2 linked regions of the Oligoflexus sp. genome follow. The protein of the gene in region 1 interacts with the protein of each later gene in a pairwise test. Links are inferred from orthologs where the notes say so. Each region holds a gene or a part of one and is shown on either strand. Other genes may lie near its edges.

The links.
Region 2: the proteins of VFO10_RS03020 (region 1) and VFO10_RS24780 interact in binary tests that used the Escherichia coli proteins (3 or more experiments, as listed by UniProt). The link is inferred for Oligoflexus sp. from one-to-one orthologs.

What each region holds. Positions count from the first base shown.
Region 1 is NZ_DASTAT010000017.1:75,808-79,037, reverse strand. Bases 142-3,052 are described here. They hold VFO10_RS03020 (TrmH family RNA methyltransferase), read left to right. Parts: upstream 142-1,147; coding sequence 1,148-1,957; downstream 1,958-3,052. Other genes in these bases: VFO10_RS03010 (response regulator), read right to left, coding at 2,605-3,052; VFO10_RS03015 (response regulator), read right to left, coding at 1,961-2,605; VFO10_RS03025 (hybrid sensor histidine kinase/response regulator), read right to left, coding at 142-988. Outside these bases: more of VFO10_RS03025, read right to left, coding at 1-141; more of VFO10_RS03010, read right to left, coding at 3,053-3,230.
Region 2 is NZ_DASTAT010000112.1:30,004-33,109, forward strand. What follows is about bases 94-2,880. They hold VFO10_RS24780 (undecaprenyldiphospho-muramoylpentapeptide beta-N-acetylglucosaminyltransferase), read left to right. Parts: upstream 94-849; coding sequence 850-1,911; downstream 1,912-2,880. Other genes in these bases: VFO10_RS24770 (hypothetical protein), read left to right, coding at 94-376; VFO10_RS24775 (hypothetical protein), read left to right, coding at 380-835; VFO10_RS24785 (N-acetylmuramoyl-L-alanine amidase-like domain-containing protein), read right to left, coding at 1,903-2,706; VFO10_RS24790 (hypothetical protein), read right to left, coding at 2,814-2,880. Outside these bases: more of VFO10_RS24770, read left to right, coding at 1-93; more of VFO10_RS24790, read right to left, coding at 2,881-3,106. UniProt on the Escherichia coli protein: Cell wall formation. Catalyzes the transfer of a GlcNAc subunit on undecaprenyl-pyrophosphoryl-MurNAc-pentapeptide (lipid intermediate I) to form undecaprenyl-pyrophosphoryl-MurNAc-(pentapeptide)GlcNAc (lipid intermediate II).

The sequences.
Region 1 (3,230 bases):
GAGCTTCATCGCGTGATTTTTCCAGCTCACGCAGCGTGCCCTGCGTTGTTTCCTGATGCCTTTGGATGGCCTTTCTGAGTTCATCCACTTCGTTCCCATCCTGCTCCGATCCATCACCGGCTCCGCCGAGTGTTTCGGTCATCTTCCGCAGAGGCTCTGTGATGCGATGAGCAAGTCCGACGCAAAACGCGATGGTGATGACGACGAGCGCGAGGCTGATGATGAGGAGCAGGATCGAGGCATCATGCAAGGGACGGAGGAACTCAGGATCATTCGCCCCATAACGGCAGCTGATATCCAGCTCCCGCATCATACTCGTCTGGTACGGCAGGGCTTGGCCACCGACGAAGTCGCCGGTTTGAAAGAAATTGTGTCCGCCTTGTTCAAAGGCATAGAGGAGAGTGGTGCGTCTTTGAAAGAATTGCTGGAGCACGACCGTAAAATCAAAGAACGCCGCGACGGCGCCGATGATCGTCTCTCCATTCTTGATGGGCACGATCAGGATATAATCGCCGCGCGCGGCTTCGAGTCGACGCAGAATTTGCCCTTTGTGCAGAACAGTGTGAATATCCTCCGCGGCGGGATCTTTCCGTTCAGGCGGGTTCAGCGATTCAGGACGGATCGTTTGAACGACCTGGCCCGAATGATCCAGGAACATGAGCCCACGCGTCTCACGGTGGAGCATGAGGTCAGCCATGAGCGCCCTCTGCAGTTCCTTGCGACGATGCGGCTGTGAAAAGCTATGCCGGGCCAGACGCAGCACCTCTTCTTCAAGACTACGCAGATGCATATCCACAAGGTCAAGCCGATTGCCGGCTTCTTCCGTGGCCCGCGTGAGGAGCTCGTTATTCAATTGTCTCTTCATCATCAAGGCCGCGCTGCCGGACAGAAGGATCGAGGCGACGCTGATCCATGCCACCCATTGCAGCAGGAGCTGCCTTGCGATGGGCAGACGTTCAAAGGTTTTGTGGAAACCCGGGAAAGTCATGGTTGACCTGTCTTGTGCCTGGCAAACTTGTCCTAAGGGGTCTATCGGAATCGGAAGCCAAGTCTTAACTCACTGAAATCATTCTTCTTGGACAGGAAGTCTTGGCATTGGGACGCAGTTGGGCTAGAAATTGGGGCCTCTGTTTGCAAAGGAATTATCATGGGTTTCAAACCGCGTTCCACGCCGATCATTGCCAGCAAAAGCCCCATCCAGGTCACAGAAAAAAGACCTGAGCTTTTGTACTGTGGCCTTCATATCTGTGAAACCCTGGTGCGACTGCGGAAGGATGATATCATTCGGGTTTATTGCACCCAGGAGCAACTCGGAATCTTTGGCGAGCTGCTTCGCTGGTGTGCCCAGCAGAAGAAGGCTTACCATATCGTAAGTCCCGCGGACCTCGAAAAGATCACGAGCTCCGTTCATCATGAAGGCGTGGCTATCCTCGCCCGTGCGCCTGTGCATGGAAGCGAGCTGGCTCTTCGCAAAAGACTGGAGCTTTTCCCGCAGCCTTTTATCTTTTTGGATGGCGTGCAGAATCCCCACAACATCGGCACCATCATGCGGGTGATGGCGCATTTCGGATGGAGGACGCTGGCTGGTCATCAGCAGCTGCCGCCACTTTCCGCAGCCACGGCAAGGGTCAGCGAAGGGGGAGCGGAATTCGTCGAGACCTTTGTCCTGAATGATGCCCTGAACTTCCTCTCGTCCTTGCGGCAGCTCGGCTATCGCATCGTGGGGACATCGAGCCATGCGCGTACGTCTCTTTACGCGCAGCCCTTGGCCCGCAAGCTCTGCCTTGTCATGGGGCATGAAGTGCACGGCGCTTCGCCTGAAATTGAAGCCTTGTTTGATGATGCGATCGTTATTCCAGGGACGGGCGCGGTCGAGAGCTTGAACGTCTCGGTGGCCACAGGGCTTATGCTCGGGGAATACAGCCGGCAGCATGGCATTCGGGATGCAGACGGCTGAACCTTATATCTTCAGCATTTTCGTGCCTTCCACATAGGTCGTCATTTCCAGATCCTTGCCGGATGCTTCCTGCAGACGTTTCACAATGTCAGCGATCCGGTCCAGGGATTGAGTCAGCTTTTCGAAGCGGATGCGATCCATGCCGTCAAGGCCGCGCGAGATGGTTCCCGTTGCTATCATCAGTGCATTGTTGATTTCATGGTTGTAGGTCGTGATCAAAGCCCGAACGGCCTCCGCTTTTTTCATCTTTTCCTGGATTGTCGACAGATCACGCAGCTGAAGGTGCGTGCGCAGGCGTGATTGGGCGATATCAAAATCCACGGGCTTGGTCACATAATCATTGGCCCCCAGACGCAGCGCCTGGACTGTGGTTTCGGTATCCGTCTTGCCCGTCGCCATGATCACGGGCAGCTGCAGAATGCTGGATGTCTGGCGGATTTTGGTGAGGACTTCCAATCCGGAAATACCGGGCAGCTCGATATCCAGCAAAACCGCATCAATCGTTTTATCCTGATTCAGGATCTGCAGGCAGGTCTCGCCTGTTTCACAGGCAAGGGTCTGAAAGCCTGCCTTGCGCAGCTGCAAAGACTCGATATCCCGAAGAACGAGCGAATCTTCCACGACCAGAATCTTGTGCTGAGCTGTCATCAGGCCACATCCTTTCTGGACGGGCTGCGATCGTCAATCAGCTTCTTCAGTTCCACTTTGAGAAGCTCAGTGAGATTTTCAACCCTTTTGAGAAGTGCATTCAATTCTTCCAGGCGGCCTTCCTTGCCTGCCAGTTCCAGGTTGCGATTGGCTTCGACCAGAGCGTGCGCCGCAAAGAGCGAGGTCATGCCCTTAAGAGTATGGGCCGTCCTGCCTACCGAGGCAGCGTCGGCGCGCTCGACCTCGCTGCGAAGCCGCAGCATCATGCCATCAATCTCTTCAAAATAGCGGTGGATGGCTGTCTGAATCAGATCGCTGTCATCCCCGAGCCCCATCGAGAAAGCCTTGAAGTCCATGATGGGTGCAGCCGGATTCGCAGCTGGAATTTCCGCGGGCCGGGTCCGGGCATAACCAACGGTGCGAACCAGGATATCACTCGAAATCGGTTTGACGATCAGGTGATCCATGCCGGACTCCAGGGCTTTGTCGCGAGCCTCTTCCATCGCATTGGCCGTGAGCGCAATAATCAGAGGGCCGCGCTCGGGACTATAGAAAGCGCGGATGTGCTCGGTCGCCTTATAGCCATCCATGATCGGCATCTGGCAGTCCATGAAGATGACATCGT
Region 2 (3,106 bases), on another replicon or contig:
GGAGAGCGTGACGATCACGCGCGAAGGCTTTTTGCGGTATAAAGGCCAAAAACTGGGTCTGAAGCCGGATGAGTTCCCCTGCTTTTTCTCGGGACATTTGCCACGCGGCTGGCTGCGCCAGGTGGTATCCTATAAGGCGGACGCCGACGGACTTCATCTGGCCGTTCAGGACCAGGAACGCCTGACAGAGGTGACGATCGCCAAGCATGGCAGTGACAGCCCCTGGGCCTGGCAGTCCACTTCGAACTGGGATGTTTACTGGGGCCTGCGCAAGGAATCGGTGCAGCTGCAAAGCCGCAGGGATGCGAGCATGGTCCTGACCGCTGAGAATCTGCAGGGCATCGAATGCCGTTGGTCCCCCAAAGAGGAGGAGTGAGTTTTGAAACTGCTCGAAGCTCTGGAAGACGCTGGTTACATCACCTCCACCAACGTGCGCATGCTGGGCATGTACGCGGAAAAATGGAAGGTCACCACCTACGAGGCCCTGCTCGAAACGCATATCATGGCGGAACACAGCCTTGCCGATGCGATCGCCGAAGTTTTCAAACTCGACCGCCTCTATAGCTTCGATGCCTCGGATGTGGACTCGGAGGCTCTGGCCATGATCTCCTGGCCCGAGGCGCAGGAATACAAGTGCTTCATCCCCTATCGCGATGATGATGGGACTTTTCAGGTCTGCATGCTCGATCCTTTGGATGAAAAGGTCCTGCAGTTTCTGGGTCAAAGGCTTCCGCGCTTTCGCCCGGTGATTATGGATCGGCGCATGATGTACCGCTCCATTGAAGAAGCGTATCCTTTGGAAAGACAGATTCCAACTCTCTTACAGCTCCCTTGATAAGGAAGAATCCCATGGTAAAAGTCGCGCTGACAGGAGGTGGCACGGCCGGTCACGTGATGCCACATATTGCCCTTCTGCCCCAGTATCGGAAGCTGGGCTGGGAGGTGTTCTACATCGGCTCGCGTGGTATCGAAAAGGAGCTGGCGACCAAGGCCGGGCTGACCTTTTACACAATTCAGACTGGCAAGCTGCGGCGTTACTTTTCCGTGGAAAACTTCGTCGATATCTTCCGTCTGGTCATCGGCGTGTTCCAGGCGCTTTTTCTTTTGTTCCGCAAAAGACCCGATCTCGTATTCAGCAAAGGCGGTTTCGTCAGCGTGCCGGTGGCGCTGGCGGCTTGGGTTCTAAGAATTCCCGTGGTTTCGCATGAATCGGATCTGACGCCCGGTCTTGCGAACCGCTTGATCAAACCCTTCTGCCGTTTGATCTTCTACTGCTTCCCTGAAACCGAGAGATATCTGACCGGCGTGCGTTCGGTTGCAGCGGGGATTCCTGTGCGTGAACAGCTTCTGCATGGCAGCCGCGAGCAGGGCGCGAAGATGTGCGGCTTCGATCCTGGTCGTCCAACCATGCTGGTGATGGGTGGCAGTTCCGGGGCCGAGCGAATCAACGCAGCTCTGCGTTCAGCCCTTCCGGAACTCGTTCCCACCTGGCAGATCATTCATCTGACCGGCAAAGGCAAGGGCATCGACTTCAAGCATCCGTCTTATGCCGCATTTGAATATGTGAATGAAGGACTCGAACATATCTTCGCTCTGGCTGATCTGGTCGTCACGCGGGCCGGCGCGAATTCCCTTTTCGAACTGAAGGCGCTGGCCAAACCCATGCTCCTGATTCCTCTGGAAATCGCCAGCCGCGGTGATCAGGTCGATAACGCCAAATCCTTCGCATCGCAGGGCTGGGCCCAGGTACTTCGCGAGACCGAGCTTTCACCGGCAACGCTGATCGCGGCCATAGAAAAGACCCGGCAGGAGGCTCCCGCGATGCAGGAGCGCCTCAGAAAGAGCGGCAGCGGCGAAGGTATTGCCAAGGTGATCTTCGATTATCTGCACAAGGTTTTGAATCTAAAGTAGACGAACGATCTGCAAGCCTTTGAGACTGCGGTGATGACGGTAAAACTTCAGGTAATCCAGGAAGTCCTCATCACCGACCTTCATCAGACTCACCGATGCATGCCGCAGAATGATCCTGCCATCCTTAAGAACCAGAAAACCCTGATGCGTGATATCAATGGCCGTGCCTATCGTACTGACCATATCAAAATTCGGCCTGACGAAGTTTGCGAGCAGCGCGCCTTTTTTTAATTCCTCGCGCAGCTTTTCAAGAGCCGCGGGCTTATCCAACAGGGCGCCGAAATCCACGTACCTCACCAGGGCCCACTCCGCTTCGCTTTTGGGATAGCGGCTCAGGAATTCCAACAGATTGGCGGGATGCTTTTTCTGATACCAGCCGCGACGGTCAATCAGAGTCTTCGCTTCGGAAAGCGGCAGGCCCAAAGTCGCCGTCACATCCTGAGCCCGCCCTTCTTTTTGATGATAGGGAAGCCAATCCACGGAAATGAAATGCAGACGTTCCGTGAAGTTCACCTGCCCACCGCGATAGCGCAGGCCTTGCAGGACCTTGGTCCAGTCCTGCCCGGCTTTGGCCCTGTGCATGGCCCACACCGTTTCCACGTAAGTCGTGCAATCAAAGGCATCCAGGCGGGCAATGGGATCGCTGTCCGGCGCGCCTGGGCCTTCACCGAGCGCATCTGTCTTAAAGCGTATATCCAGGAAAAAGGCGCTGATCGCGTCCAGGCTTTGACCCAGCGGAAGCGTGGGTGAGCCTGCCAAAAGCAGTGTGAACAGAGTCTCTTTGATCAAGGGCATGCTGGAAACCTGATGGAATGAATCGAGTGGCAGGAGCCTCTGGCTATCAGTTTAAAACAGAAGCATGGGGAAAGGGAAGGTCATCCCGTCCCGATCCCTTGAACGGTTTACTGAGCTTTTTCCTTGCCCATGGGCATGCCGCTGTCGTTGGTGGTGCGGGGAACACAGATCATGTGATCACCCTGCTTCACGAAGTTTTGATTCGCGGTGCAGTGTCGTGAATCCTTGGCCACTTTCGGATTGACGTTCTTTGGGCTGGTATGGGTTGTGGCGCGGCTGTGATTCGCATCGTGACCTGCGCTGACGCTTTTATCTGCCGGTGGGTTCATGGCTTGAGCCCAACCGCTTTGTGCTCCAGCCAGGAGAAGAGCGCAGGTGAGCGCCGGGATTCCAAAATAAT